4 regions of the Bradyrhizobium sp. th-b2 genome follow, and region 3 is predicted to be linked to each of the others. Evidence: predicted binding sites of a transcription regulator. Region 3 holds the regulator's gene; each other region holds the start of a gene.
The links. The regulator LexA, encoded in region 3, represses DNA repair genes until DNA is damaged. The targets are predictions, from matches to a motif close to TGTTCNNNNTGTGTTCNG.

Region 1 (7,627 bases), on a different contig from region 3:
CATGTGATCGGGGTCGGGATTGCCTTCGCTGCACAGGAAAGCAAGGCTATTCCGGCGTTGTCGCACGACGTCCCGCTGGATTATGTGCTAACCGAGCGCAAGACGTTCGATTTCCGGAGCCCCTAGCATTGCGTATTCTGTTCGTTGGTGACGTCGTCGGCAGGACCGGCCGCACCGCCATCGCCGACCACCTTCCCGGCATGATCAGGGACTGGTCGCTCGATCTCGTCATCGTCAATGGCGAGAATTCCGCCGGCGGTTTCGGCATTACCGAGGCGATCTACCAGGAGCTGCTCGACGCCGGGGCCGACGCGATCACGCTCGGCAACCACGCCTGGAATCAGAAGGAAGCGCTGGTCTTCATCGAGCGCGCGCCGCGCCTGATCCGCCCCTTGAATTTCCCGCGCCATTCGCCCGGCCGCGGCTCGACCCTGATCGACACCAAGAACGGCAAGCGCGCGCTGGTCATCAACGCGATCGGCCGCGTCTTCATGGAGCCGTCGTCCAACGATCCGTTCGCCGCGATCGACCGCGAGCTCGAGGCCTGTCCGTTGCGCGAGGGCGCCGACGCCATCGTGCTGGACTTCCATGCCGAGGCCACCAGCGAGAAGCAGGGCATCGGCTTCTTCTGCGACGGCCGCGTCAGCCTCGTGGTCGGCACCCATACCCATGTGCCGACCGCCGATCACCAGGTGCTGCCGGGCGGCACCGCCTATATGAGCGATGCCGGCATGACCGGCGATTATGATTCGGTGATCGGCATGCAGAAGGAGGAGCCGCTGCAGCGTTTCCTCACCGGCATTCCCTCCGGCCGTTTCGAACCGGCCGCGGGCACAGCCACGCTCAGCGGCATCGCGGTCGAGACCGACGATACGACCGGGCTTGCGGTGAAGGTCGCGCCGGTGCGCGCCGGCGGACGACTCGAGCCCGCGGTGCCGGGGTTCTGGACGTAGAGCTTGTAGCCCGGATGCAGCCAACGGGTCGCGCGAACGCGCGCCCGATGACAGGCTCCGCGAAATCCGGGGTCTAACAAAGCTGAGGGGCTGATCCCGGATTGCGCTTCGCTGCATCCGGGCTACGGATTTACGACTGCCGGAAGCCCATCCGGAACGCGCCCCAGTGGCGGCCGTGCACGACGATCGGCGATGACACATCCTTCATCAGCACGAAATTGCCGCCGCCCATGTCGCGGCGGTAGGTCTGCAGCAGGAACGGCTTTGTATTGGCTGCGACCTTGCTCACCGCGCGGTCATTGAACAGGCGGCGGTTGCGGCAATTGGCGTTGTTCCAGACCGGGTCGGGCCCCTGCGGCAGCCGGTAGTTCGGATTGTGGGTCGGCAGATAGCCGCCGCGTGCCCAGGCGACGCAGAACACGATGCGCGGATCGGTCTTCTGGATCGGGTCCTGGATCGCGGGCAGCACGCGATCGGTGAAGCTGACATAGTTGGTTAGATATTGCTTCGGATTGCTGCCTGCGATCTCGCGGTAATTCTCGTCCATCAACTGCGCGAGCGTGATCTCGCCGCGCGTGACCGCGTTCTCGAACAGCTCGGAAATCTGCTTCGCGGTGTCGATCACGACGCGGATCAGCGGCGCGTCACTGGTCTCCACGCCGCTGTCGGCGATGGTCACGATCAGGCTCTCGGACAGCTCGAGCAGCTTCGCGACGCGGCCGTCGGCGTGCTTGAGATCGCGCGACGAGAGATCGACGCCCTTGGCAAGCTCGTTCAGCTCCGCGATCACGGTGTCGCAATGACCGAGATTGGAGGTCGCGGCGCGCGCGACGTTGTCGATCTCGGCACCAACAGATGAAAAGCCTTCCTGCACCCGCATGATGATGCCGGAGATCTGCTGGGCGCCTTCGCCGGCGCTCTTGGCGCGCAGCGAGGCGTCGCTGCTCTCGCCGATCAGGCTGCCGATCTGGCCGTCGAGATCGCGCACCGTGTCGGAGATCTGATGCGTCGCCTGGCGCGTCGCCTCCGCAAGGCTCTTCACCTCGCTCGCGACCACGGCAAAGCCGCGGCCGGCGGTGCCGGCGCGCGCCGCCTCGATCGTGGCATTGAGCGCGAGCAGGTTGGTCTGTTTGGCGATCGCCTCGATCGAACCGGAAACCTTGGCGACCTGGCTCAGCGCGGAGCCGACAGCGGCAAGCCGCGCCTCAATCCGCGCGACCGCGGCGACGAGTTCGGAGATGTGGCTGACCGCAGTGTCCACCGCATGGCGCGACTCCGCGATCTGGCCGACCGCGGCGGACGCGGTCGATTGCACCGCCTGCGATGCGTTGGCGATGTCGTGATTGGCCGAGACCATCGTCTCGGCGGTCGCCTGCAAATGATGGAACCGCTCCGACTGGTTGGTGACGCGGTTGGCGACCTCCTGGACGTTGCCGGCGATGTCGGCGAGTTCCACTCCGAGGCCGCCGATGCGGTCGGCAAGCTGGTCAACGAGCCGTTCGGCCAGCGTCCGGTTCGATGAGGTGTCCAGAACTGCAAGCTGCGCGGCCGACATATCAGCGCTTCCTCCATCACAGCGGTCGGTTGAGCCGCCGCAGCATTCCCCATTTCAATCTAAAGCGTGATTCGCGCCGCCGGTCTTGCCTGAGCGTGCACTCCGTAGCCCGGATGCAGCCAACGGGTCTGCGCCAAGCGCGGCCCGATGACAGGTTCCCCGAAATCCGGGTTTCCCGCCCGTGGGCACGCTCGTCCCGGATTACGCTTCGCTCCATCCGGGCACCAAAAATTCCAATCAAAGCTTGTAGGCGGTGCGGAAGCCGCCCCAGTGCCGGCCGCGGACGCGGATCGGCACGTCGATCTCGCGCATCATCACGGTGGTGCCGTTACCCATGTCGCGCGGATAGCTCTGGACCAGATAGGCGCGCTGGTTCTGCGCGGCGGCGAGGCCCGCGGGATCGTTGAAGATGCGGCGATTGCGGCAATTGGCGGTGTTGTAGGCGACATCGCCCGGCCGCTGCGGATGCGAGTAGATCTTGTTGTGGACCGGCAGATAGCCGTTCCGATCGACCGTCGCGCAGAACGCCAGCCGCTTGTCCTTGGCGAGGAACGCCTCGAGCAGAGCGGGCAGCGCGCGATCCGCCCAATCCAGCATCCTTGTGCGGTATTGCACCGGATTGGTGCCGGATATTTCGACATAGTCGGTGTCGAACATGTCGTCGATCGTGATTGCGCCGCTCGCAAGGCCGCTCTCGAAGACCTTGGTCAGCGCCGTGCCTGCTTCCATCGCGCGGGTGATCAGCTCGGCGTTTTCCTCGTGGATCGCCCACATCCGGTCTTCGATCAGCTCGCGCAGCGCGGAGCTCGCAGCCTCGAAACGCGCCTGCGCGCCGGCCTTGGTGCGGTCGCCGATCCTGATCCGGCACGCACCGACATCCTGCAAGGTCGCACTCAGGGTCTCATGGGCCGGCAGCTTCTCGGCATCGGGCCCGCCGATCAGGATGCCGTCCATCGCGATTTCGTAGACCGGCGCGGTGATGATTCCGCGGGCGGTCGTGATCTCGATCTTGAGGCTGCAGGGCAGGCGCTCGTTCTTGCGCGGGTCGCTGCGCTCGTTCTGGCGGAGCAGCACCGCGCAGCGTGCCTTCAGCTTCTGGGCAAAGGCGGTCACGGCCTTCCCGGCCTTCGCAACATTGTCGCCATATGCGGCGGCTTCGCGTGTCGCGGAGTCGATCTCGCCGGCGCTGGTGCCGACCGAGACGATGAAGCTGGAGGCGGAGGCCGCGTTCTGGCCCATCTCGCCGGTAATCGCATTCTGCTCGGCGACCGCGCCGTTGACGTTCTCGAACACCGGGCGGATTGCCTCGATCGCCCGCGAGATGCGGTGCACGGCGTCCGCCGATCCGGTGGCATCCTTCTGCAGCGCCTCGATCTTCCGCGTGATCTCTTCGGTGGCGCTCTGGGTCTGCACCGCCAGCGCCTTGACCTCCGTGGCAACCACCGCAAAGCCCTTGCCGGCGGCGCCGGCGCGCGCCGCCTCGATGGTCGAGTTGAGCGCCAAAAGCGTGGTCTGCCGCGCGATCTGCGCGATCAGGTTGACGACGTTGCCGATCGCGGCCGAGGATTCGCGCAAGCGATCGACATTGGCGGTGGCCTCGCGCGCTGCGGCTGCGGCATCGTCGGCGAGTTGGCTCGCGCTGCGCACCTGCTGGCCGATGCCCTCGGCGGAATGGGTGAATCGGCCGGCGGCTTCCGAGAATGTCGTCGCGGTGTTCTGCGCGTCGCTGCTGCGGCCGCTCAGCGCGTCGGTGCGGGCGCGGATGGTCGCAAGCTTGGCTGCCGTCGCCTCGGCGCCGTCGGCGACCGAGCCTGCGGCGCGCTCGAGCTGGCGGATCATCGCGCCGAGCTCGAGTTCCAGCAGCTCCAGGATCTCCTTGGCCGAGTCCTTGGCCGAATCAGTCTCGGTCGCGGAGGCTTCAGGCGCAGCCGCCGCAGTTGGAACCTTCGGCGCGACGGCGGGCGCAGCCGGCTCCGGCACTTGCTTTCGAAACAAACCGAACGCCATGTGGGCTCTGTGGGGGCTGTTGGAAGTTGCCTTGGAGTTGCGGCGGGACGGGGCGATCCTCGCATCCGGGCGTGAAGTCATGGTTAACAAGTGCCTCATATTCCGGCTTGCGGTAGTATTCCGGGGCCGGACCGCCCCCGCCGATCTTTGATTTTGACCGCCAGGGGCCTATAAGGCCGCGTTTTCCACCCGTCAGACCCTACGCTTTCGAAGAGACGTCGCATGGCCGGCCATTCCCAATTCAAGAACATCATGCACCGCAAGGGCCGGCAGGATGCCCAGAAGTCGAAGCTTTTCGGCAAGTTGGCCCGCGAAATCACCGTGGCGGCCAAGCTCGGCACCCCGGACCCTGCGATGAACCCGCGCCTGCGTGCCGCCGTGGTCGCGGCCCGCGCCGAGAACATGCCCAAGGACAATATCGATCGTGCGATCAAGAAGGCCGCGGGCAATGAGGGCGAGAACTATGACGAGATCCGTTACGAGGGCTATGGCCCCGGCGGCGTCGCCGTCATCGTCGAGGCGCTGACCGATAACCGCAACCGCGCCGCCTCCGACATCCGCTCCTTCTTCACCAAGTCGGGCGGCAATCTCGGCGAAACCGGCTCGGTCGCCTTCATGTTCGACCGCACCGGCATCATCGAATACGACGCCAAGGTCGCCTCCGACGACGCCATGCTGGACGCCGCGATCGAGGCCGGAGCCGACGACGTGGTTTCCAGCGAATCTGGTCACGAGGTCTACGCCTCGCAGGACACCTTCCGCGAAGTCGCAAAGGCGCTGGAGGCGAAGTTCGGCGAGCCGCGCAAGGCGGCGCTGACCTGGAAGCCGCAAAACACCGTCGCGGTCGACGACGAGACCGGCGAAAAGCTGCTGAAGCTGATGGACCTGCTCAACGAGCACGACGACGTGCAGAACGTGTTCGCCAATTTCGAGGTGTCCGACGCGCTGATCGCGAAGATGGGTGGGTAAGGGCTCGTTCGTCGCTCAAAACTCCACTGTCATCGCCCGGCTCGACCGGGCGATCCAGGATTCCAGAGACCTGCGTTTGAACCGAGAAGCCGCGGCGTACTGGATCCCCGCTTTCGCGGGGATGACAAGCGAGGCCGACTACAACGGCCGCGGCAGGGGATGAACCTCCGTTTGTGTTTCGTTCTCCCGGCGCAGGCGGTATCACTACCCCATGACATCGCAGCCGATTCGCTCTCCCGTCCGCATCATCGGTATCGATCCGGGTCTCCGCCGCACCGGCTGGGGGGTGATCGAGACCGAAGGCAACCGTCTGGTCTATATCGCCTGCGGCTCGGTCGAACCGCCGGACAATCTGCCGCTGGCGAGCCGGCTGCTCGCGATCCATGAGGGGCTTGCCGCAGTGCTAGGCGACTACAAGCCGGCGGAGGCGGCGGTCGAGGCGACCTTTGTCAACAAGGACGGCGTCGCCACGCTGAAGCTCGGTCAGGCCCGCGGGGTCGCCATGCTGGCGCCCGCAATGTTTGGTATCTCGGTCGCCGAATACGCGCCGAACCAGGTCAAGAAGACCGTGGTCGGCGCCGGGCATGCCGAGAAGAACCAGATCCAGGTGATGCTGAAGATACTGCTGCCGAAGGCCGAGCCGCCATCCGCCGACGCCGCCGACGCGCTGGCGGTCGCGATCACCCACGCCCATCACCGCCAGAGCACCGCGCTGCGGCTCAGGGTGGCAAGCCTATGATCACGCAATGTGAGGATGGCGCGCTGATCGGGCTCCCTCCCCCCTTGCGGGGGAGGGTTGGGGAGAGGGGTAAGCCCCGGGCGACGGCCCATGAGATGCAGCGAAGATGCGCCAACCAAGTTCGTGAGACGATCATTCGACATGTGAGTGTTGCCTTTGCTCTGCGTCAGCCAACCGAGCAAGCGGCATCCCTCTCCCTAACCCTCCCCCGCAAGGGGGGAGGGAACCCTTCCGCCGGTGCCTCCCTCACGGATTTGGAAAAACTCGAACACCGCGCGGCCGTTGAGTCCGGGTGGTCCTCATGATCGGCAAGCTCAAGGGCCTGATCGACTCCTATGGCGAGGATTACGTGATCCTCGACGTCGGCGGCGTCGGCTATCAGGTGCATTGCGCCAGCCGCACGTTGCAGGCGCTGCCGTCGCCGGGCGCAGCGGCCGTGCTCTCGATCGAGACCTATGTCCGCGAGGATCAAATAAAGCTGTTCGGCTTCCGCTCAGATCTCGAGCGCGAATGGTTTCGCCTGTTGCAGACCGTGCAGGGCGTCGGCGCCAAGGTCGCGCTCGCGGTGCTCGGCACGCTGCCACCGACCGATCTCGCCAACGCGATCGCGCTGCGCGACAAGGCGGCGGTGGCGCGCACGCCGGGGGTCGGGCCGAAGGTCGCCGAGCGTATCGTCAGCGAATTGAAGGACAAGGCGCCGGGCTTCGCCGATGTCGATCCCGCGGTGGTGCAGCTGTCGGGCGCGATCGACAACAACCGCGCGCCGCGTCCGGTGACGGACGCGATCTCCGCGCTGGTCAATCTCGGCTACGGCCAGCCGCAGGCCGCCGCCGCCATCGCCGCCGCCTCGCGCAGCGCCGGTGAGCAGGCCGAGACCGCGCAGCTGATCCGGCTGGGGCTTAAGGAATTGTCGAAGTGAACACGCCGTCGCGCATGGTCTCGCCCGAACGCCGCTCCGATGATGTCGGCGACAGTGCGATGCGTCCGCAGTCGCTGACGGAATTCGTCGGCCAGGCCCAGGCGCGCAAGAATCTCTCGATCTTCATCGAGGCCGCGAAGAAGCGCGGCGAGGCGCTCGATCATGTGCTGTTCGTCGGTCCCCCCGGCCTCGGCAAGACCACGCTGGCGCAGATCGTCGCGCGCGAGCTCGGCGTCGGCTTCCGCGCCACCTCGGGTCCGGTGATTGCGAAGGCCGGCGATCTCGCGGCACTGCTGACCAATCTGGAAGAGCGCGACGTGCTGTTCATCGATGAGATCCATCGCCTGAGTCCGGCGGTGGAAGAAGTGCTCTATCCCGCGATGGAGGATTTCCAGCTCGACCTGATCATCGGCGAAGGTCCGGCGGCGCGCTCGGTGAAGATCGAGCTGTCGAAATTCACTTTGGTCGGCGCGACGACGCGCGCG
Region 2 (7,627 bases), on a different contig from region 3:
CAAGCCGTACCGCATCCATGATCTCAGCCGCGAACTCTCGAAACTGACCGGACAAGGCTCGGGCGGCGTCATGGGCAACCCGTCCGCAGGCGCTGTGGAGGAGTTCGATTCCGCCGCGCGGGACGTTGCGCTCAGACCAAAGGCAAAAGCGCACTCCTAGTTCGAAAATCCAATAGCTCAAAAAACCAAGGGCTAGCGTTCTGCCGGCCAGCTTCGCCGCACCAATTGCACCCGCTCGATGCGGCTGCACTGCTCGCAGCGGTACTGGAGAATATCCCTGCCCTCGGTGCCCGGGTGGCTGCTCTCAAGCCGCATCGTCCTGATGCAGCTGATACAGGAAATCAGCGTCAGCAACGGGCTGCGATCGTCATTCATCGATGCCCGCGGTGGCGCGGTCGGATCGGCGATCATGGCGCTGGACGATGCTATGGAATTGGCTCTCACCACAAGAAAATGCCCATCCGTGGCTCCGGTTCCCGCCTCGAAACCAGATTTGGGCTCAAGCCGGTCTGAGGCGCGCCCTCCAGCTCGGGCAGGTCGATCAAACCTTCGCGTTGCTGTGGGCCGGCTTGGGCGTGCCCTTCTTCGAGTTGACGGGGGTCGGCTTGACTGGTCGCAACAGGGCGGTCCGCAAAGCTTCGGCTCAGCCGCTCCCGCACTGTCGGGAGGCGGTCGCCGCCGCCGGAGGCTTTCCATCGACCAATGAGCTCAGCCACTTCGGCCCGCATCGCCATCAGCCGGCATGACGCCTCGCTGCAATCGAGGTCGCGGTTGATCTGATCCCGGATCGACGCCTCGATCAGGGTCATTTCAGCCCGCAAGGTGCTGATCCTCCGACGAATTTCATTGATCTAGTTGTCCATGGCTTGTTAGAACAAAAATAGAACATACTGTCAAGTCACGATCCAGCAAACGAGGTAGGCAATGAGCATGGCAGCGGTAAGGTTTGGCGGGGTTGCGGAGCGCCTTGGCGGGCTGATGACCCGTGCCCAGGCGCTGCGGCTGAGGAACCTTGCCGAGGAGGCGTATCAGCCGAACCAGTACGCGCGCGACCTGACGTCCGAGGAAGCCGAACGGCGCATCGATGCCCTCAGGGCCGAGATCGCGCTGGCGGACTCTTTCTGAGCTGCCCATCCCGACCGGGCCGGACACCCCCTTAAGGCTTTGATATAGCGGCGCAGCTAGTTCTGTTTCTGTCGTTGCTGCTTTGTCTTTATCGCTGCTTTGCTTGGGGGAGCCTTACGTGCTGGAGCTGGAGAAGCGATCGCCACTAGCGTTCCCGATCGCGCTGAAAAACGGGCGAACGCTCGCGACCGTCGGCGACGCCGCGGACTATTTGTCGACGCTGAATATCGATCAGCGCGAGCGGGGTTACTGGAAGACGGCGATCATGATGTTCAACAACGCCATGCGCGAACCGGGCTATCTGAAGATCGCGACCATGAACCTGCGGTCCGCCCTGGTGTATGACCGCCTCGTCGACGACGTCGGCCCCTGATTGTGGTGCGGCGGCTACAGCCGAATCGGCGGTGGTCTCGTAAGTCGCTGTTCGTTATGGCCGCAAACAAGGTAACGGCGGTACACGCGACGGCCGGATGCGGATTGCGCTACGGCCGCTAATCTAGGGCCGCCTCGGAAGGCCAAAGGAAGGCCAAGGCGGCCCATTTTCTTTCAAAGCAATTTTGCGCGGACGAACAGCGTCCGCAACGCGTTGGTTGCTTGCACCGTCAGCATGGCGTTCCCGGCCGCCCTCTCCAGCGCAACCAAAGCCTCGTCATGCAGCGAGCGGAATTCCATCCATTCGACGGCGCTGAGATTGCTGATGAAGCGGTAGGCCTGACCGACGGTCGCAAGCGTCACCGTCTCGCCGTTCAGCCGCACCTTGAACGTCGCCTTCAGCGGCGTGTCGGATTTGGATACGTCACCCATGGCGCGGTTGTGCGCCGCGCCGCGTTAATGTCAATCTAATTTCTCTGCATCCGCCCCGGTGCATCGGCTCCACTGAATCGCAATGTCTGTTAGCGTTTTGTGGGGGTGATTCGTGCCTGAACTTGCCAACACAGCCTATCTCGATGCGCTCAATTCCGAGCAGCGCCGTGCGGTCGAGCACGGGGTCGGCAAGGATTGCATCGTCGGCGCCCCGCTGCTGGTGATCGCGGGCGCGGGCTCCGGCAAGACCAACACGCTCGCCCATCGCGTCGCGCATCTGATCGTCGCGGGCGCCGATCCCCGCCGCATCCTGCTGATGACCTTTTCGCGGCGCGCCGCCTCAGAGATGGCCGGCCCGCGTCGAGCGCATCGCTCGGCGCGTGCTCGGCGATCGCGCCTCCATCATGACCGATGCGCTAAGCTGGGCCGGCACGTTCCACGGCATCGGCGCGCGGCTGCTGCGGGAATTCGCCGAACGCATCGCCCTCGAGCCGGCCTTCACGATCCATGATCGTGAGGACTCCGCCGATTTGATGAACCTGGTCCGCCACGACCTCGGTTTCTCCCGCACCGAAGGCCGGTTTCCCACCAAGGGTACCTGCCTTGCGATCTATTCGCGCTGCTTGAACGCAGAGATGCCGATCGAGACCGTGCTCGGTCAGTTCTTCCCCTGGTGCGCAGGCTGGGCCAGCGAATTGAAGCAGTTGTTCGCGGCCTATGTCGAAGCCAAGCAACGGCAGAACGTGCTCGATTACGATGACCTCCTGCTCTATTGGGCGCAGATGGTGACGGACACGGCGCTGGCCGAGGAGATCGGCGGCCGCTTCGACCATGTGATGGTCGACGAATATCAGGACACCAACCGCCTGCAGTCCTCCATCCTGCTTGCGCTCAAGCCTGGGGGGCACGGGCTCACCGTGGTTGGCGACGATGCGCAGTCGATCTATTCGTTCCGTGCCGCCACCGTGCGCAACATCCTCGACTTCCCGTCGCAGTTCAGCCCGGCTGCCGAGATCGTCACGCTCGACCGCAACTATCGCTCGACGCAGCCGATCCTGTCGGCCGCCAATGGCGTGATCTCGCTCGCCAAGGAACGCTTCACCAAGAACCTGTGGACCGACCGCACCTCGACCCGCAAGCCGCTGCTCGTCACGATCCGCGACGAGGCCGATCAGGCGCGCTACATCGTCGAGCAGGTGCTGGCCAACCGCGAAGAAGGCGCGCTGCTCAAGCACCAGGCGGTGTTGTTCCGTACCTCCTCGCATAGCGGACCGCTGGAGGTCGAGCTGACCCGCCGCAATATTCCGTTCGTGAAATTCGGCGGCCTCAAATTCCTCGACGCAGCGCATGTCAAGGACATGCTGGCGCTGCTGCGCTTCACCGCCAATCCGCGCGACCGGGTCGCTGGCTTTCGGATCCTGCATCTGTTGCCCGGCGTCGGGCCGGCCTCGGCGCAGCGCGTGCTCGACCGCATGGCCGAGGCCGCCGATCCGATCGCAGCGCTCGCAGCACTGCCCGCCCCGCCCCGCGCCGGTGCCGACTGGCGGCTGTTCGTCGAGGCCATCGAGAACCTCCGCTATTCGGAATGGCCTGTTGACATCGAACGCGCGCGCCACTGGTACGAGCCGCATCTCGACCGCATCCACGAGGACAGCGAGGTCCGCCGCGCCGACCTCATCCAGCTAGAGCAGATCGCCGCCGGCTATCCGTCACGCGAACGCTTCCTCACCGAACTCACACTCGATCCGCCGGACGCAACCAGCGACCAGGCCGGCGTGCCGCTGCTCGACGAGGATTACCTGATCCTGTCGACGATCCACTCCGCCAAGGGGCAGGAATGGAAGTCGGTCTACGTGCTCAATGTCGTCGATGGCTGCATGCCCTCCGATCTCGGCGCCGGCACATCGGCGGAACTCGAGGAGGAGCGCCGCCTGCTCTATGTCGCCATGACCCGCGCCAAGGACGATCTGCACCTGTTGGTGCCGCAGCGCTTTTTCGTCCACGGCCAGGCTGCCAAGGGCGACCGCCACATGTACGCCTCGCGCACCCGTTTCATCCCGGAACGGCTGCTGCCGATGTTCGAGCGGACCACCTGGCCGCGCGCCGCCGCCGCGCAGACCGCGTCCGCCAGCCGCGCGCCGCCGATCGACATCGGAGCCCGGATGCGCGGCATGTGGCGCTGACGCCGGTTGCGAAAGATTTTTCAGACGGCCTGGAACGAAGCCGCCGGCCTCGCGTTGAAGCCGCGTTCGTAATCGGCAAGCGACCATCCCCGACGGCTTCGGCGCGGAGTTTCGCGCTGGAGCCGTCGTTTTTTTTGCGCCGCGTCAATTCACGCAGGAAACAATCTGACGGGCTGGTCGAAGCCCTTCAGCGCGTAATCGGAACCGGTTGCCGTGATCATGTCGCCGGTTCGTTCCCGCACCGCCGTCGTGACCAGGATCTCGCCGGATTTCGCCGCCGCCTGGGCGCGCGCGGCGCGGTTCACGACGGTGCCGACCGCCGTCAGGTCGCGATGGGTCTGGCCGAATTCACCGAAATTGGTGTCCCCGCTGTCCATCCCGATTCCGATGCCGATCTCGATGTCGCCGGCGCCGATCGTCCGCACCAGCGCGTCGTGCCTTTCCTGGAAGCGGCGCTGGATGTCGCGCGCGGCCAGCAAGGCCTGCACCGCATGGTCGTCCCGCCGCACCGGAAAATTGAAGATCGCGAACACGGCATCGCCGATCGTCTTGTTGAGAATGCCGTCATAGCGCCAGATCGCTGCGGCGCAGTCATCGTAGAACGCATCCAGCAGCGATGTCAGTCCGTCCGGCGCGATGGTCTGCGTCAGCGTGGTGTAGCCGCGCAGATCGGCGAACAGGATGGTGGCGTCGATGGTCACGGCGCGCGCCTTCATGATCTTCGAGAAGGCCATCTCGCAGAGCGTGCAGGTGTTCGGGTTCATGCGGCTCGGCTTGACGCCAAACAGGCGGAACGGCGCCGACAACGGGCCGCGCAGCGGAATCGGCATATGCAGGTTTTGCCAGCAGCCGAGGCAGATCGTTGCAGGTTCCGGAGTCATCGGCACACCACCAGTTGTTCCAGCAACGAAACCCGGGCGATCCAGGACGTCGGGGCCGGGATTTGCAGCGCACCGCGCTCAGGTCGGCGTCACGAAGCTCAGTCCGATCCGCGTCTTCTTGCTCCAGACCACCTGGCACTCGTAGACAACAGAGGCGTCCTTGGCCATCACCAGGCGGAAGCGATGCGGGACGAAGGCCGGATTCTCGACCTCGATCGCGGCTCCCTCCGGCGAAATGTTCACGATCGTGCAATGCATGACCGAACCGCCCGATGAGACGTAGCCGGGTTCATTGACCTCGGTTCGCGGATGCCTGCGCTTTTCGTCCACCCAGCCTCCCCCCAATTTCCTTCACACAAGCGTGGGCGATCGGCATTGCCGAAGTCAACGGCTCCGACAGGCCGGATCGGGCTTTCGCACCACGATTTGTGCGCAGCGGTAGGCCGAATTGCTTATCGCGTCAGTGCAGATGAGCCCCGCGTCAGCGCGGGCTTGTCGTTCGCGATGGCGCGAGGATAGCCTCACCTTATGGGCGAAGCGCTGGCGCGACGCACGCTCCTGATAACAATGAACAGGCGCCATGGGGAAAACGCGCCATGTTCGAGATTCTCGATCGCCGGACGACTCTGACCGGCAACCAGATCAAGATCCTTGCGGCGGCCATCATCGGCGATGCGCTGGAATTCTTCGACTACTTTCTGATCGGCTTTGTGCTTCGCGTTCCTGATCGGACCGTGGAAACTCACCTTTGGCCAGTCGGCCACCGTGCTGATGAGTTCCGGCATCGGCGCCATCATCGGCGCCTATCTCTGGGGCTGGCTCGCCGACCGGATCGGCCGCCGCATCGTCTTCATCGGCACCGTTCTGAACTTCTCGATCGCGACCGGCCTGCTCTATTTCACACCCGACAATGGCTGGGTCTATCTCGCAATCCTGCGCTTCTTCGTCGGTGTCGGCGTCGGCGGTCTCTATTGTGTCGACCTGCCGCTGGTGCAGGAGTTCATGCCTTCGCACAAGCGCGGCTGGGTCGGCGGGCTCGTGACCTGCGTGATCCCGCTCGGCGTCGGCCTCGGCGCGGTGCTGGGAGCGATCATGGGCACCGACCAGTGGCGGCTGTTGTTTGCGATCGGCGTGCTGCCGGCGGTCCTGGTGCTGCTGGTCCGGCTCTGGGTTCCGGAATCGCCGCGCTGGCTGTGCCGACAGGGACGCTATGACGAAGCCCGCAAATCGCTGGCCTGGGCCCTGCAGATGTCGCCGTCGGAGCTGCCATTGCCGAGCGCAGCCGACGCCGGTCCGATCGTCAAGACGAGCTGGTTCGACCTGTTCAAATATCCGCGCAGCCTGATCGTCTCCTGGCTCGGCAATGCCGGCGCGCAGACCGGCGTCTACGGCATCACACTCTGGGCGCCCGCGCTGTTCGTGCTGCTCCTGAAGGTGACGCCGCAGGAGGCCGCCAAGATGATGATCCTGCTCAGCGTCACCGGTTTCCTCGGCCGCATCTCGTTCTCCTGGTTCTCGGAACTGCTGGGACGGCGCGTCGCCGGCGGCCTGCTCGGCTTGGGGGCCGGGGCGCTGACGATCATTGCCGGCTATCACTACGACGTGACGCTGTTCGGGATGTCGGCGTTCTGGCTGCTGCTCGCTGCCGCCTTCTTCTTCGCCGACGGCGGCTTTGCGATCGTCGGACCCTATGCGGCCGAGGTCTGGCCGTCGCATCTGCGCACCACGGGCATGGGTTCGGCCTATGGCTTCGGCGGCATCGGCAAGATCATCGGGCCGGTCGGGCTTGCCCTGATCGTCGGCTCGAACAACTATCTCAAGCCGGACGTGCCGCTAACCCAGATCCCGACCGCCTTCGTTTATCTCGGCTGCTGGTTCCTGATGGCGGGCGCCGTCTATCTGTTCTTCGGGCTCGAGACCCGGGGCAAGTCGATCGAGCAGATCGACAAGGAGCTCAACGCGACGGCTGACGTCGCGGCGTCCGCAACGATCCGGCGCGCCTGAGGGAGACGAAGATGAGCGTGACTTCTGCCGATCTTGCGGGCGATCGCGACGTGATCGCGCTCGCCGAGGCGATCAGGGAAGCGGTCGCGGCCGCCTCCAACGATATCGAGATGACGCGCCGCCTGCCGCCCGACCTGCTCGACCGGCTGCATGAGGCGCGGCTGTTCCGCCTGCTGCTGCCGCGGTCGACCAACGGGATCGAGACCGATCCCGTCACCTTCTTCCATGTCATTGAGACCATCGCCAAAGGCGATGCCTCGACGGCGTGGTGCCTGAGCCAGGCCGGCGGCTGCGCGATGTCGGCCGCCTATCTCGACCTGCCGGTTGCGCAGGAGGTGTTTGCCGACCCACGCGCGGTGCTCGCCTGGGGTCCCGGCCCGAAGGTCAGGGCGATCGAGTGCGAAGGCGGCTACCGCGTCACCGGGGTCTGGTCGTTTGCCTCCGGCGGGCGGCATGCCACCTGGCTCGGCGCCCACTGCCCGGTTTACACCGCGGACGACTCGCCGCGCCGCGACGCCAATGGCGAGCAGGTCGAACGCACCATGCTGGTGCGCACCGAAGACGTCGAATGGACCGACATCTGGAACACGGTCGGGCTGCGCGGCACCGCCAGCGACCAGTTCGCGCTCA
Region 3 (7,627 bases):
CGGCTGCGCCGGCCGGCGGCTATGTCCCGATGCGCGCCAGCATCTGGCGGCCCTTCGTCGAGACATTGCGGCAATGGGCGCGCGCGGAGGCGGGCGCCGGCCGGCTGTTGCCGTGGGTGCCGGTGGCGTTCGGCACCGGCATCGCGCTCTATTTCGCGGCCGAGCACGAGCCGGTGCTGTCGGTCGCGGCCGCCGTCGCAATTGCGCTCTGCCTGCTGGCGCTGCTGCTGCGGCGGCGGAGCGTGTTTCCCGCCATCGTGATGCTGGCTGCGGTCGCGGCGGGCTTTGCGACAGCGACGTGGAAGACGGCGCGGATCGCCCATGGCGTGCTGGCGCGGCCGATGTTCTCGGTGGCGCTGACCGGCTTCGTCGAGACGCGCGATATCCGCGAGAAGACCGATCGCTTCGTGCTGCGCGTGGTCTCGATGGAGAGCCCGCGCGACATGACGAAGCTCGAGCGCGTCAGGCTTTCGGTGAAGAAGGGCACCGCGCCCGATGTCGGCAGCTTCGTCGAATTGAAGGCACGGCTGATGCCGCCGCTCGGGCCGCAGCGTCCGGGCTCCTATGATTTCGGCCGCGACCTATATTTCCAGGGCATCGGCGCCTCCGGCTTCGTGATGGGCGCAGTCAAGACCAGGGAACCGTCGGCGGCCGGCGGCTTGGCGCTGCGCTATGCCGCCTTCATGCAAGGCCTGCGCGACGCCATCGATGCGCGCATCCGCACCACGCTCGACGGCGACCAGCGCGCGATCGCGACCGCGCTGCTGACCGGCCGGCGCGACGCGATCTCGACGCCGGTCAATGATGCGATGTTCATCTCGGGGCTCGGCCACGTGCTGTCGATCTCCGGCTACCACATGGCCGTGGTCGCGGGCGTGGTGTTCTTCGCGGTGCGCGCGCTGCTCGCGCTGTTCCCAATGCTCACGGCGGCACATCCGATCAAGAAATGGGCGGCCGCGGCCGCGCTCGTCGCCGCGGCGTTCTATCTTCTGCTGTCGGGAGCCGAGGTCGCGACGCAGCGATCGTTCCTCATGACGGCGGTGGTGCTGATCGCGGTGATGGTCGACCGCCGCGCGATCACCTTTCGCACCCTGGCGGTGGCGGCGCTGATCGTGCTCGTGATCGCGCCGGAGGCGCTGGTGCATCCGAGCTTCCAGATGTCGTTTGCCGCAACGCTCGGGCTGGTGGCGCTGGTGCAGATCGGGCTGCCGAACCTGTTGGCCTCGCCCGACCATTCGGCGACCGCGCGGGTCGCGCTGTGGGGAGGGCGCGAGCTCACGATGCTGATGCTGGCCTCGCTGGTGGCGGGGCTGGCGACGACCCCCTACGCCGCGTTCCATTTCCATCGCGTGACGCCTTACGGGCTGCTCGCCAACCTCGCGGCGATGCCGGTGGTGTCGGCGATCGTGATGCCGGCGGGCCTGCTCGGCCTCCTCGCCATGCCGTTCGGCTTTGATGGCGTGTTCTGGGCGATCATGGGCTTTGGCATCGACTGGATGATTTTGGTGACGCAATGGGTCGCCGCGCTGCCTGGCGCGGTGGGGCGGATGGCGGCGTTCGGCATCGGGCCGCTGATCGTCGCAAGCGCGGGCATCATCCTGCTCGGACTGCTGCGCACGCCGCTGCGCTGGTCCGGCGCGGTGCTGCTGGTAGTGGCCACAGTCTGGGCGGTGAGGGTGCCGCTGCCTGACGTCCTGATTTCCGCCGACGGCCGGAACGTCGCGGTACGCGGCGGCGACGGGCGGCTGCATCTGATGCATAGCGCGAAGGATGCCTTCCTGGTCAAGGAATGGCTGGCGGCGGATGCCGATGCGCGGACCGCCGCCGATGCGTCGCTCGGCGAGGGCGTCTCCTGCGATCCGGGCGGCTGCGCGACCCAGGGTCCGGGCGGTGCCTTCGTCGCACTGGCGATGCGGCCGGAGGCGCTGGCCGACGATTGCGAGCGGGCGGCGCTGATCGTCACCGCGCGGCCGGCGCCGCAGGGCTGCGCGGCCTCGGTGATCGATGCCGAGCGGCTGCGGCGCCACGGTGCGCTGGTGCTACGGCGAAACAGGGACGGCTACGCCATCGATGCGGTGAAGCCCGGCGGGATCGACCGGCCGTGGTCGCCGGCGGTTCCCGGTGACGGCGAGAGCGAGACGGTCCTCCGTACACCCGCCGCCGCGCCGCGGCCCGCAGTCGATGCGACACCGGCCGAGACCGACCTGCAGGGGGATGATTAGCCGTTGCCGGGCGAGGTGCCGGTCGGCAGCTCGAACAGGCCGAGATGGTACTCGTCGGAATCGGGGCCGGCGTCGGGCTTCTTGACGAGGGTGAAGACGGCCTCGGGAAACTGCTCCCAGACCTTGAGATCATCGGCCGTCACTGTCAGCCAGCCGAACCGGAACAAGTAGCGGCCCGGCTCGGTGACGCGTCCAGCCTTTTGCCATGTGACCTTGTCGACCACTGCGCAGGTTTCCGTGAGTGCACGTCTTCCGTACGCGATGATGCGCCAAGGCGCTCGCCGATGCAAATCTCCTCATGCGCCCCGGAAGCGGAAATCCGGGGTCGCTCGAAATCGCTTAAGGTCATCCGCCGCCGAATGGCTCATTCCGCGGCGACGATGCGCTCAACCCAAAAACAGCGACGCGAATGCGGAGGGGCGCCGCTCCACAACCTTCGGCTTGTGCTCGACCTGCGGATGCAGTGCCGGCAACTGCAGCACGCTGACGCGCTGTCCCTCGACGAGCTGGGTTACCAGAACATGGCTGCCGTCGGGGAATTCGACCGCATCATGATGGCGATCGGGCACGTCGGGCTCGACTTCGTTGAACACGCCGACGCGGAAATTCATCGTCTTGGTCCAGATCCAGCGGCTGTCGTAGCGAACGTTCTCGGCGAAAGCGAGCTCGGTGCCCGGCAGCATGCAGACCGCGACAGTGGGATCGTTCTCCGAAGCAAAGCCGCGGGTCGACGTGCCGCGGAAAGTCGTGGTGATCAGCGTCTCTCCGACAATGGCGGGGCGCGATGCCACGGCGTGCAGACTATAGTCACACATCGGATGGCTCCTCTTTTCGAGGTAGCGACCCGTGCCTCTCCCTGAGGCGCAGGCCTCTACCAGAGTGGACGATAGCAAACGAGTGTCTGCTCGTTTCTGGGCGATTGTACGACTGGCCGTCGAACGCCTCAATCACAAACGCGCTACACTGCGCGAGAGGTATCGGGGCGCATCCAAGCTGGTCCGCACGCTGCGCTATCTTCCAAGGAACGATCCGATCTGTTGCTCGTTCCTGGATCGGGACGACTTTTTCTTCAAATCGTCATCCCGCTCCATATGTCTGTTCGAGCATGGTCTTTTCGGAAAACCGCTTCGCACTTTTCCGGATCATGCTCCGCCGCCGTCAGTATTTGCGATACAGCCCGATCAGCTTGCCCTGGATGCGGACCCGGTTCGGCGGCAGGATGCGCACTTCATAGGCAGTGTTGGCCGGCTCGAGCGCGATCGATGCACCGCGGCGGCGGAAGCGCTTCAGGGTGGCTTCCTCCTCGTCGATCAGCGCCACCACGATGTCGCCGGTGTTGGCGACGTCGTTGCGCTGGATCAGCGCCATATCGCCGTCGAGGATGCCGGCGTCGACCATCGAGTCGCCGCGTACCTCAAGCGCATAATGCTCGCCGGAGCCGAGCATGTCGGGCGGCACGCTGATGGTGTGGCTGCGGGTCTGCAGCGCCTCGATCGGCGTACCGGCCGCGATCCGGCCCATCACCGGGACGGCGACCGGACGGTTGCCGTCGTCCTCGGCGATCGGCGGCGTGCTGCTGCGCTTGCCGAGGGTGCCCTCGATGACGCTTGGCGTGAAGCCACGGCGGCCGTTGCCGCCGCCGGCCGACAGCTCGGGCAGCTTGATGACCTCGATGGCGCGGGCGCGGTTGGGCAGGCGGCGGATGAAGCCGCGCTCCTCCAGCGCAGTGATCAGGCGGTGGATACCGGACTTCGAGCGCAGGTCGAGCGCATCCTTCATCTCGTCGAAGGAGGGCGGCACGCCGGCCTCTTTCAGACGTTCATTGATGAAACGCAGAAGTTCGTACTGTTTGCGCGTGAGCATCTCGAGTATTCCCCCGGTTGGTAGCGTCGTTCGATTCCGAGACTCTTCAGTTGGGGCCTTCAGACGGGGCCTGATCTCGGGAGCGCAATGCTCCCTGGCGGCTTCCCGATTGTAGACACCAGCACTCGAAACAAATCATGAACGGACACTATATGTTCGATATGTGTTCCGCAACCACTTAATTTCCGGTGAACGCATCAGGACGGCGCGCAATCGGCTAGCCCGCGAAAACCTCACTCAGGCAGCATCAGGATCTCGCATTCACTGCCCTTGGCGGCGGCGGGGGCGAACGGCGGACGCACCAGAAGTGCCCGTGCCGCAGCGAGATTCCCGAGCAGCGAAGAATCCTGCTGCATCACCGGAGTCGCGATCGGCGCGCCGTCCTCGCGCTCCTCGAGACGCGCGCGCAGATAGTCCTCGCGCTGGTCGTTGGCGGCGAGGTCGCGGCCGAGCAGGGCGGTCGTGCGGACATGATGGATCGTGTTCCGGCCGCTCAAAGCCCGAATCAACGGCACCAGAAACAGGAAGGCGCAGACATAGGACGATACCGGATTGCCGGGCAGGCCGATCACCCGCATGGCCCCGAGCCGGCCGTGCATCATCGGCTTGCCGGGCCGCATCGCGATCCGCCAGAACGCCATCGCGACGCCCTCGGCCTCCAGCGACTGCTTGACCAGATCGTGGTCGCCGACCGAGGCGCCGCCGGTGGTGATCAGGATGTCGGCGCCGGTCTCGCGCGCCCGGCGGATGCCGGCGGTGGTCGCTGCCACCGTGTCGGCGGCAACCCCGAGATCGACGGTCTCGGCGCCTTCGGCGCGCGCCAGTGCCCGCAGCGCATAGCCGTTGGAATAGACGATCTGGCCAGGGCCGGGCCTTGAGCCCGGCATCACCAGCTCGTCGCCGGTGGCGAGCACCGCGACCTTCGGGCGGCGGCGCACCGCGAGTTCCGGATAGTTCATGGCGGCCGCCAGCGAAAGCGCGCGGTCGGAGAGGCGGCTGCCACGGTTCAGCAGCAGGTCGCCCTCACGGAAGTCGACGCCGGCCGGGCGGATGTGCCGTCCTGGGCTCGCAGCCTCCGTGATCGAGATGTGGTCGCCGTCGAGCCGGGTGTCTTCCTGGATGATGACGGCGTCGGCGCCATGGGGGATGACGCCGCCGGTGAAGATCCGCACCGCTTCGCCGGCACTGAGCGTCCGCTCGAACGGCCGGCCGGCGGCGACTTCGCCGATCACCTTGAGACGGGCCTCGAGATGAGCCGCATCGGCGGCGCGCACCGCGTAGCCGTCCATGGCCGACATCGGCTCCGGCGGCTGGGTGCGGCGCGCCGCGAGGTCGTGCGCCAGCGTGCGGTGGTAGGCGGCATCGAGCGCGACCATCTCCTCCGGCAGCGGTTCGGCGCCGGCAAGAACGGCGGACAGGGCATCGGCAACCGGCATCAGGGCCACGCGCAAAACTCCTCAAGGCAAATGGTCAAATACCAAGTGCGGTCAGCGCCCTTGCCACGTCATCCGTCGATGTCACGTGGATGGCTTGAAGGCCGCGCGCCCGCGCACCTTCGATATTGGCAGCCAGATCGTCGAAGAACAGGATCCGCGACGCCGGCACGCCGATCGCTTCTATCACATGATCGTAGGCCGCGGCGTCGGGTTTCCGAAGGCCGATGTTCGAGGACAGGAACACGGTCCGGAAGTGGCTGAGCAACTCGGCATAGGCGACCGAGAAATGCGCGACATGGGCCGGGTTGGTGTTGGAGAAGGCGTAGAGCGGCATTCGCCTGGCTGCGGCCGCGAGCAAGGGGGCGATGCCTGGCATCTCGCCGGTGAAGATCGAATTCCAGCCCTCGAGGAATTGCGCGTCGGTGAGCTCGACGCCGAGTGACCGGCGCAGGCTGGTAAAGAACGTCGCGTCGTCGATCCGGCCGATCTCGTGATGCTTGTAACTGTCGTCGACGACGAAACGGCCGGCGAGGTCGGCCGGCGCGCAACCGGCATGCTGTGCCCAGTGCGTCATCGCCTTGTCGAGGCTGATATCGAGCACGACGCGGCCGATATCGAACAGCAGCACGTCGACGGAAGTGGGAGAGAGTTGCGAGGTCATTGCGTGAAACCATGTACGAAAATTGCGGGCAGGCGGCAATCTCCCCGATTTGTGCGGCAGGCATGCGACTTCCCTGTCGTCCCGGCGAAGGCCGGGACCCATACGCCGCAGCAATTGTAGTGAACGGGACTCGTCGTTCCAGCGACGCTCAACAATATTCTTTTGTGGTTATGGGTCCCGGCTTTCGCCGGGACGACGGTGAATGTGTGGCACGGTCTGTGGGGCATGCGCCCGCATTCTCGCGACATGATTTGTCCGAGCCTTGCTTCTCGTTCCGCCCTCTCCTTGAAGAGGGCGCAGGGAAAGCCGGGTGCCGATCGCACCCATGGGCCCCGAGCAAAGGTAGAAAGCTCGGGGGTAGGACCACAGGTGTAACCGGAGCAATCCGGCTTTCCCTGCGCGATGGCTTACGGATTATTTCGTGCTCTCCCCGGCGAGACTGGGCTTTTTTGTCACCGCCTTCGCAAAACGCTTTCGCGCTTTGCTTGGGGACACCGGCCGCTAGGGCGTCAGGACCACACGACTTCCCCGTCCGCTTCGCGTGCTCTCGTCAGTCACACGCTCGGCGTCCACCGCATCTCACCGCAACACCCGTGACGATGCGCAGCGCCCCTCGATCGGGTGAGACGGGGAGATTCATACACTGAGTTGGGCGTGCCGATAAACAGAAAGATTTTTGCGCGAGGGGCTTGCGCCGTCGGGCAACTCAGTGGCAGGGCGGCACCGGCTTTGGCGCATCAAGGCACCCTCGGAGCCAGCCTCTCACATCCTCGAAAGCGCCAGGCCGAAATAGGCGATCAGCGCGCCGGTGCTGAGAATGATGACGACGAGCGCTTGCTCGGAGCGTGCCTGCAAGGTTTTCCGGGTCACGGTGATGACGGTCCATCTTCGAAAATCATTCTGTTCAACTAACGTGGGTTCGTGTCCGTTCCGGCTCCCTCCGAGGAACTTTCGGCTTGTCCTGGAAGCACTGATGCAGTCCGTGAAGACCCCTCGCAATTGGGCTGCCGTGGGACCCCAGGTCGCCTACCGCACCTCGACCACCGTCCTCCTTCACGAGCGTCCAACCGGTGCGTCAGACATCGGATATTTGGCTAGTCGGCCGGCCGGCATCCAGAATATCAAGCACCGGACAGTCGGGGGTGGCGCCGTCGGAGCATTGCGCAACCGTTTCCGCCAGGATGGATTCAAGCTTGACGAGGTCAGAGAGTTTTTTACGAACGTTCGCCAGATGTGCGCTCGCGATCTTGTGCACGTCGGCGCACGGAGCGCGTCCTGGCCCTCCCAGAGCCAGCAAGGCGCGAATCTCCTCAAGTGTGAACCCGAGGTCGCGGGATCGCCGGATGAAGACCAATGTCCGTCTTTCGGCCGGTCCGTAGACCCGTCGACCGCTCGCCGTTCGGAACCGCGCGGGCAGCATTTTGATCCGCTCATAATAGCGGATG
Region 4 (7,627 bases), on a different contig from region 3:
TCACGGTGATCGTCGGCGATCACCAGCTCAAGCCCGACATCGGCGCGACCATCGCGCGGCGCTGGTATGACGTCGATCAGGTCGATCTCATCGTCGACGTGCCGGTTTCGGCGGTCGGGCTCGCGGTGCAGAACATCGCCAACGAGAAGAAGAAGCTGTTCATCACGCACTCGACCGGCGCGACCGATTTCCATGGCAAATTCTGCTCGCCCTATACGATGCAGTGGGTGTTCGACACCAGAGCACTCGCGGTCGGCACCGCGCAGGAGGTGGTGAAGCGCGGCGGCGACAGCTGGTTCTTCATCACCGACGACTACGCGTTCGGCCACTCGCTGGAGAAGGACGCCTCCGCCATCGTGACCAAGAACGGCGGCAAGGTACTCGGCGCGGTGCGGCCGCCGTTTGCCACGCCCGATCTGTCGTCCTTCATCCTGCAGGCGCAGGCCTCGAAGGCCAAGATCATCGGCATTGCCGGCGGTCCGCCGAACAACACCAACGAGATCAAGACCGCCGCCGAGTTCGGCGTCTTCGCCGGCGGACAGCAGATGGCTGCGCTGCTGGCTTTGATCACCGACATCCACTCGATCGGCCTGAACGCCGCGCAGGGCCTGCTGCTGACCACCTCGTTCTACTGGGACATGGACGACAAGACCCGCGAGTGGTCGAAGCGCTATTTCACCAAGATGAACCGGATGCCGACGATGTGGCAGGCCGGCGTCTATTCCTCGGTGACCGCCTATCTGAATGCGATCAAGGATGCCGGCACCGACGATCCGCTCAAGGTCGCGGCCAAGATGCGCGAGAAGCCGGTCGAGGATTTCTTCGCCCGCAACGGCAAGCTCCGCGAGGACAATCTGATGGTGCACGACCTCTGGCTGGTCCAGGTCAAGACCCCGGCCGAATCGAAATATCCGTGGGACTATTACAAGATCCTGGCGAAGATCTCGGGCGACGACGCGTTCGGCCCGCCGGACCCGGCGTGCTCGCTGGTGAAGAAGTGAGATAGCGAATGGCGAATAGGGAGCGGCGAATTGCGGGTGGTGCGTGACGAACGGGAACAACTATTCGCTATTCGCTACTCCCTACTCGCCCTCATCATTTCGCCACCCCGATCTCACGGAAATATCTGAGCACGCCGGGGTGGATCAAATTGATGTCGGGCGCTGCGGCGACGGTGTTCGCCGCCGTGGTCTCGCAGGCCTGGGCGAGCTTCTTGCAGAAGGTTGCCTCCGCGCCGTGCAGCGTCTTCGCCAGCCGATAGGCGACATCGTCGGGCAGGCTCTCGCGCACCAGGATGTAGCTCCAGGAGCCGACCGAGGAGATTGCCTCGGTCTGCTTCGGATAGCTGCCGGCGGGGATCGTCAGCGGCTTGAGAAAGGTGTGCTTGGCGCGGATGCGGGCAATTTCGTCCGCGGTCGGCGCAATGAAGCGCGCACCGCTCGCGCTCTCGGCCATCTTGCTGAAGCCGGGCCAGCCGATGCCGGCGCCCCACAGCGCCGCGGTGCGGCCGTCTTCAACCATCGCCGGTCCATCGCCGGCGCGATCGAGATAGATCGACTTGAAGTCCTCGTCCTGCTTCAGCCCGATGCCGTCGAGGATATAGCGCGACAGGATCGGCAGGCCCGAGCCCTTGGCGCCGAACGCGACGGGCTGGCCGACCAAATCCTGGATCGACTTGTAGGGGCTGTCGGCGCGGACCACGAACATGCCCGGGCTCGAATACATCGCGGTGAGGATCTTCAATTTGGTGGCCTTCGGCCGGCCGATGCCCATCAAGGCCTCATAGGACGGTTCGCCGGCGACGGTTGCGATATCGACGCTATCCGCCTCGAGCAGCGGGATGTTCTCGTTGGAGCCCTTGGTGTTGCGCGGCTCGATCGACAATGTCGGATCGGCCGCATTCATCACCTCGGCAAAGGCGTTGCCATAGAGCGGAAAACCGCCGCCCGGCGTCGCCGTGGCGAAACTGATCGTGGTTTTGGAAATGGTCTTGCCCCCCTCTTGCGCCGCCGCGCCGCCCGCGAGCAGCAGCGCGCCGGCACAAATCATAACAGCGAATTTCATCTCGAACCTCAAGCATTGCACGTGAGCAAGACTATCGTCGCACGGGCGGGGTCGTAGGCAAAGGCAGCGTTTTGTGAAACCATGCCGGCAACAGTCACAAGAAAATGACGGGAAGAAATGATGATCCGATTTGCGCGTGCCGCGTTGCTTGGTTTGATGTGTTGCATTGCCTCCGTTGCCCCCTCCTCCGCATCCGACTATCCGAACCGTCCGGTACGCTGGCTGATCGGCTTTGCCGCCGGCGGCCCGGTCGACATCGTCGCCCGCATCATGAGCCAGTGGCTGTCGGATCGTCTCGGCCAGCAATTCGTGGTCGAGAATCGCGCCGGCTCCGGCGGCAACATCGCAGCCGCCGCCGCGATCAACTCGCCGGCGGACGGCTATACGCTGCTGTTCGTGGCGCCGAACAACGCGATCTCGACCTCGCTCTACAAGAAGTTGCCCTACGACTTCCTGCGTGACACCACCCCGGTCGCCAGCATCATGCAGCTCACCAACATGCTGGTGGTCTCGAACGCGATGCCGGTGAAGACCGTTCAGGAGTTCATCGACTACTGCAAGGCCAATCCTGGCAAGATCGCCTACGCCTCGTCCGGCAACGGCACCTCGGTGCACATGTCGGCCGAATTGTTCAAGGCGATGACCAAATGCGACATGCAGCACGTGCCGTATCGGGGATCAGCGATCGCCTTCCCCGACATCATCTCCGACAAGGTGCAGCTGATCTTCGACAATCTGCCGTCGGCGCTGGAGCAGTCGCGCGGCGGCAGCGTCCGCGCGCTCGGCGTGACCTCGCCGCAGCGCTGGCCAAGCGTGCCCGACGTGCCGGCGATCGCCGAGACCGTGCCGGGCTTCGAGTCGGTCGGCTTCTACGGCATCTCCGCGCCGAAGGGCACGCCGCCGGAAATCGTCAACATCCTCAACAAGGCGGTCGGCGAAGCCTTGAAGGACCCCAAGCTGGTGGCGCGCCTCGCCGAGGTCGGCGGCATCCCGAAGCCGATGACCCCGGCCGAATTCGGCAAACTGGTGGCCGACGAGACCGAGAAATGGCGCAAGGTCGTGGAGTTCGCCGGCGTCTCGGTCGACTGACGCGGACGGTCAGGGAGCGCGAGGTGCGGCATTGCCGAAACCCCGCGCACCCTGTAAACGGAGCCCGCACCGTTGCCGGCCGCGCCTTGCGGCCCGCAAGGCGGCGGGGCCTGTAGCTCAATGGTTAGAGCCGGCCGCTCATAACGGTCTGGTTGCAGGTTCGAGTCCTGCCGGGCCCACCAATGAGATCAAGTACTTGGCGAAAGTGTTGTTTTTGCTGCGGACTGTTTCGCGGACCGGTTGCTCTATTTCGCTTGTCACTGGAGGCAGCATGCACCGATCACCGCTCTCGCCTTTGGACGGCGGCGCTTGCAGAGCGATGGAGGGTCTCAAAAATGCGAAGCCTGACACCACTGCCCACCACAGATTGCACCTGATTCAGCCCGACAATCTATTGCCCGGCGACGTGTTGCTACACAGGCCGCGCAATCCTGATTCCGTTCAGAAAGAATTTCCTTAGAATCACCTAAAGCAGCCAACCCCGTTCGCCGAATGCAGAAAGATCAACTCCAGGCGGAGCGTACCATCCCTCCGATCCATAACGGGCACCGAGCTTCACAGCGACTTCCTTGTTGCCATAAGGAATCCGCAGCGGCGTCCTGATTGAGTTTGCTGGCGCGGAAGCCACCGAAGCGGCGTCGGTCTCAATTTTTTGTTTTCGAGACGCCTTGCGCCGCGCAGCCTGAGGTGCAACCGATCCTACCGGCCTGTTGGAGGTTTTGCATTTCAGCTTTCGGCGTTTTTTGTCTCGATTCGCATCAATCCACGCGGACATCGCGGCCGAGTTGGTCCGGGCATCATCGGGGATGATGAGACCTTTCCCCTGCGCCAGCTTCTTGGCGTACAACAATTGTGCAGGACTTACCGGTTTGGAGTCGAGCTTACGGCCGTTTCGCCGTCGGACTTTTTAGGCGCGTGTTCGCTAAGGAATTTGCGGCAGATCGATATCGACGCCTTGTAGCCGGGTGGTGGCTTGATGCCTTTTTGCCGGACGAGGCTGTCAGCAAAGCGTTTCATCGCAGGCGTCGGTGGATACGTTGCTGTGCCATTGTCCCCTGCACTGCCAAGCAAGGAAGGTCCCACCGCGGTAGCCCCCTCCTTCAGCTTGCTGATAATGCGCTCGGCGACATCGCATACGGCGTCAATCGCGCCGACCATCTCCTGTTTGCCTACAACGACGTCGTCGAGCAGGCATTCAAGTTGCGCCGTCACACCAGGATCGACTAGCGCCGGTTCGGCTTGTTTGAGAACGCCGAACAACGACAAGCCGGTCTCGGTCGGCACAATGTTCTTTCCCTGGGCAATCAGGAAACCTTGCTTCTTAAGCCCGCCGATGATCTCGGCTCGGGTCGCAGGCGTGCCAATACCCTTGGCTTCCTTCAAGCGATCCCGCAGAACCTCGTCATCGACAAAACGCCAGGCATTCTGCATCGCCTCGATCAGAGTGCCTTCGTTGTAACGTGGCGGCGGCCGGGTCTCCTTGTTCTCAATTTTTGGATCTTGCAGTTGCGCGGTCTCGCCGTTGCACAGCGGCGGCAGCAATTGGGCCTCATCGCCCTTTTCGTCGGCGGGTTGCCACTCCGGGAATGCGGCACGCCAACCGAGATCAATGGGCTGGCGACCGGCTGCGCGGAATTCAAAGCCGTGCACATCGAGCGTTGCGGTTGTCTGCCGGTAACGGAAGTCGGGCATCAGGGCGGCCAGGTATGCCCTTGCGATAACGTCAAAGAGTTTCTTTTCGTCAGACGACAGACGGGGCCAGACCTCCGGCAGCTTGTCGATGGCGTTGACATTGGGAATGACGGCATGATGGCTCGCACCCTCCAGCCCCTTGTCATAGAACGTGCCGCTCGCGCCTCTACGAATCACCGGCGGCTCGGGTACAGGGATCGCGCTGAACGATTGGCCCGCCCGTAGTCCGGCTACGATTCGCGGCACGTCCGACATCAAGTTTTGCGGCAGATAGCGAACCTCTGCACGAGGATAGGTGATGATCTTCTTGCCTTGGCCGTCATACAGCTCCTGCGCCACTTCGAGCGTTTTGCTGGCTGACCAGCCGAAGCGCGAGCCGCAGAGTTTCTGCAACGACGGCAAATCATGCAGCTTGGGTGGCACTTGCCGCTTATCCTCGACGCGCACGGTAAGCGCGCCCTCGAAGCCTTCAGCCGCTTTGACTACGTCCTGGGCTATCTTGCGCTTAACAATTCGGTCCTGCGGCGCGTGCCGCATCTGGAATTGCCCACCCGCCACTTTCGCGGTGGCGACAATCTCAAAATAGGCCAGCGGCACGAAGTTTCGGATTTCCAATTCACGCTTGCATACAATGGCTAATGTCGGCGTCTTTACACGACCAACTCCAATCACTCTTCGCGCGCCTTGTCCAAGGATGACGGTTGCGGTGCGAGTGAGCGACAGGTTGTAAATCTGATCGGCCTGTCGGCGCGCAACCGCGGCGGCGTATAGGCGAGAGTATTCGGTATTGGGTTTTGCGCGACCGAATGCGTCGCGGATGGTCTGCGAATCCTGCGCGGTGAACAGCACTCGCATCACCTGGCCGCGATAATCGTAATGCTCAAGAATTTCCTGACCGATCAGCTGACCCTCGCGGTCGCAATCGGTTGCAAGCCAAACGCGCTTGGCAGTGCGCAACGCCTCGCGAATGGCCTTGAGCTTGGCCGCTTTGTTACCGCCCTCTGCCGGGCAGGTACCGTAAAGACCTTCAGGCCGTAAAAGTATCGGCGACCATCGCTTCCAGGCCGGAACAACATCCTCCGGTTCGAGGAGATCGAACAAATGGCCCTCAGCTGGAAGAACATCACCGTAGCGAGAACCAATTGCGGCGCGGACGTCTTTGGCCTGGCTGGTTTTCTCCGTGATGACGATCTGATCTGCCATGACGGCCTAATTGGGAGGGTGCATTTAACGCCTGGAACATACCATGAACACACAGAAGCGCAAGCTACAATTAATCCAACTCCTGATAGTGCCCTGCTTGGAGGTTATTTACGGCGCGTGTCGGCGGACGGCATCCAGGGGGACTGCTTGCGCTCGTTCTTCACAACCGAACGCGAAGACAACGGCGATGAAGCGGTCCAGCATCGCCGTCCGTATAACGCCCTTAACCGCAGGTCATACACAACGGAGGATGACGCATCAAAAAAGCGTTCGCGGATGGGCGCGGCTGTAGTACGATTCGTGTAGAGAGGATCTATCGTGTCGAGCGCCAAGCAGATTCTAGCTATGTTGAGAAGCCGAGCTGAGGGTGATGAAGATGGGTTCTTTTCCATCGCGCTTCAGATCGCAGCTTCAGAAGCTCGGCAAGGCCGGCGCGACACCGCACAAGAGATGCGAACTGAAATCGACAAAGCGCGCTCGCGCAATTCGCGGGGGGCGTCGGTCGCGATTCCGTTTGCAAGTCCGCGTGGCAGTCTAGAGGGGCTGCTTGAAATGCGCGACCCACGTTACAAGCTGAAGGATGTTGTTTTAGGCGACCGCCTGCTGGGCCGCTTTAGCGATGTTTTACGTCAGCAGCGCAAACGTGACTGGTTGCGCGAACATGGCAAAACTCCTAATCGGCGCGTCCTGTTTGTGGGGCCACCCGGCTCAGGGAAGACGATGTCTGCCGAGGCTTTGGCGGGTGAGCTTCACCTTCCGCTGTTCATTATCCGCCTTGAAGGGATGATAACGCGTTATATGGGTGAGACGGCCGCGAAGCTGCGCTTTATTTTTGATGAGACTGCCAAGCGCCGCGGTGTTTACCTGTTCGACGAGTTTGATGCGGTCGGCGGTCAACGAACGGCCACGAATGACGTAGCCGAAATGCGACGCGTTCTGAATTCTTTCCTTCAGTTTATGGAGGAAGGTAACTCGACCGATAGCGTTATCATTTGCTCGACCAATCATCCGTCACTCCTCGACCGGGCCTTGTTGCGCCGTTACGACCAAGTTCTGGAGTTTGACGCGCCGACCTCAGCACAGATCAAAACGCTCATCACGGCCAACGTCATTCCGATGAAAGTGGTCCGTCCGGCGTGGAAACACATCATTCATGCGGCTGAGGGCTTAAGCCAATCAGAAATTGTCAGAGCGGCAGACGATGCTGTGAAGACGGCGATATTGGATGAGCGAAAGCAGCTCACCACGGAAGACCTTGTTGACCGTCTCCAAGAGCGTCACGCCATGCGAACGGCCTTTATGGACACAGAAGGTTCGTAATGTATGCCGTCGCGTTTCAACCTACCCCACATTGACATAATCGCATTTGCGACTTCGCAAGGCTATGTCGGCGAGCAAGGAGGCGGTTCAGGTGCTGTTCGTGAACGTGCCGCGCATGGTCAACGTGTTCAAAATGAACTGCGTGTTGCACTCGCGGCAGCTGACGCCGTCAAACCGACGGATACGCGCCTAGAGCCGCCCACCGGCACATTCGTCGAAGTTGAATCGAAGCGCGGCACGCCGCCTGACGTGCTCGACA

Region 1: a site for LexA is predicted at 5,653-5,670, ahead of ruvC (crossover junction endodeoxyribonuclease RuvC). Genes of this name have one in related genera too.
Region 2: a site for LexA is predicted at 871-888, ahead of K359_RS53020 (DUF3072 domain-containing protein). Genes of this name have one in related genera too.
Region 4: a site for LexA is predicted at 6,081-6,098, ahead of K359_RS51520 (type IA DNA topoisomerase). Genes of this name have one in related genera too.

Annotation. Positions count from the first base shown of each region.
Region 1 is NZ_AUGA01000001.1:133,146-140,772, reverse strand. Features, by position in the region: gene K359_RS0100655 (5-formyltetrahydrofolate cyclo-ligase) at 1-126, shown strand, start outside; gene K359_RS0100650 (TIGR00282 family metallophosphoesterase) at 129-953, shown strand; gene K359_RS0100645 (methyl-accepting chemotaxis protein) at 1,084-2,508, opposite strand; gene K359_RS0100640 (methyl-accepting chemotaxis protein) at 2,746-4,515, opposite strand; gene K359_RS0100630 (YebC/PmpR family DNA-binding transcriptional regulator) at 4,738-5,484, shown strand; gene ruvC (crossover junction endodeoxyribonuclease RuvC) at 5,696-6,223, shown strand; gene ruvA (Holliday junction branch migration protein RuvA) at 6,525-7,142, shown strand; gene ruvB (Holliday junction branch migration DNA helicase RuvB) at 7,139-7,627, shown strand, end outside.
Region 2 is NZ_AUGA01000022.1:77,470-85,096, forward strand. Features, by position in the region: gene K359_RS53010 (PAS domain-containing sensor histidine kinase) at 1-160, shown strand, start outside; gene K359_RS0125470 (hypothetical protein) at 193-411, opposite strand; gene K359_RS53015 (hypothetical protein) at 441-809, opposite strand; gene K359_RS53020 (DUF3072 domain-containing protein) at 925-1,125, shown strand; gene K359_RS0125485 (hypothetical protein) at 1,244-1,498, shown strand; gene K359_RS0125490 (hypothetical protein) at 1,672-1,929, opposite strand; partial or broken gene K359_RS53025 (ATP-dependent helicase) at 2,042-4,112, shown strand; gene K359_RS0125500 (adenylate/guanylate cyclase domain-containing protein) at 4,262-4,993, opposite strand; gene K359_RS0125505 (PilZ domain-containing protein) at 5,072-5,323, opposite strand; gene K359_RS63400 (hypothetical protein) at 5,515-5,778, opposite strand; gene K359_RS53030 (MFS transporter) at 5,765-6,997, shown strand; gene K359_RS0125515 (acyl-CoA dehydrogenase family protein) at 7,009-7,627, shown strand, end outside.
Region 3 is NZ_AUGA01000015.1:103,000-110,626, forward strand. Features, by position in the region: gene K359_RS0119275 (ComEC/Rec2 family competence protein) at 1-2,222, shown strand, start outside; gene K359_RS0119280 (hypothetical protein) at 2,219-2,446, opposite strand; gene K359_RS0119285 (hypothetical protein) at 2,609-3,037, opposite strand; gene lexA (transcriptional repressor LexA) at 3,381-4,085, opposite strand; gene glp (gephyrin-like molybdotransferase Glp) at 4,319-5,530, opposite strand; gene K359_RS0119300 (HAD family phosphatase) at 5,556-6,182, opposite strand; gene K359_RS0119315 (helix-turn-helix domain-containing protein) at 7,258-7,627, opposite strand, start outside.
Region 4 is NZ_AUGA01000004.1:428,271-435,897, forward strand. Features, by position in the region: gene K359_RS0109355 (ABC transporter substrate-binding protein) at 1-1,001, shown strand, start outside; gene K359_RS0109360 (TAXI family TRAP transporter solute-binding subunit) at 1,096-2,064, opposite strand; gene K359_RS0109365 (tripartite tricarboxylate transporter substrate binding protein) at 2,185-3,153, shown strand; tRNA gene K359_RS0109370 (tRNA-Ile) at 3,260-3,335, shown strand; gene K359_RS61145 (DUF5710 domain-containing protein) at 3,620-4,000, opposite strand; gene K359_RS51520 (type IA DNA topoisomerase) at 4,015-6,048, opposite strand; gene K359_RS0109380 (AAA family ATPase) at 6,367-7,368, shown strand; gene K359_RS61150 (hypothetical protein) at 7,372-7,627, shown strand, end outside.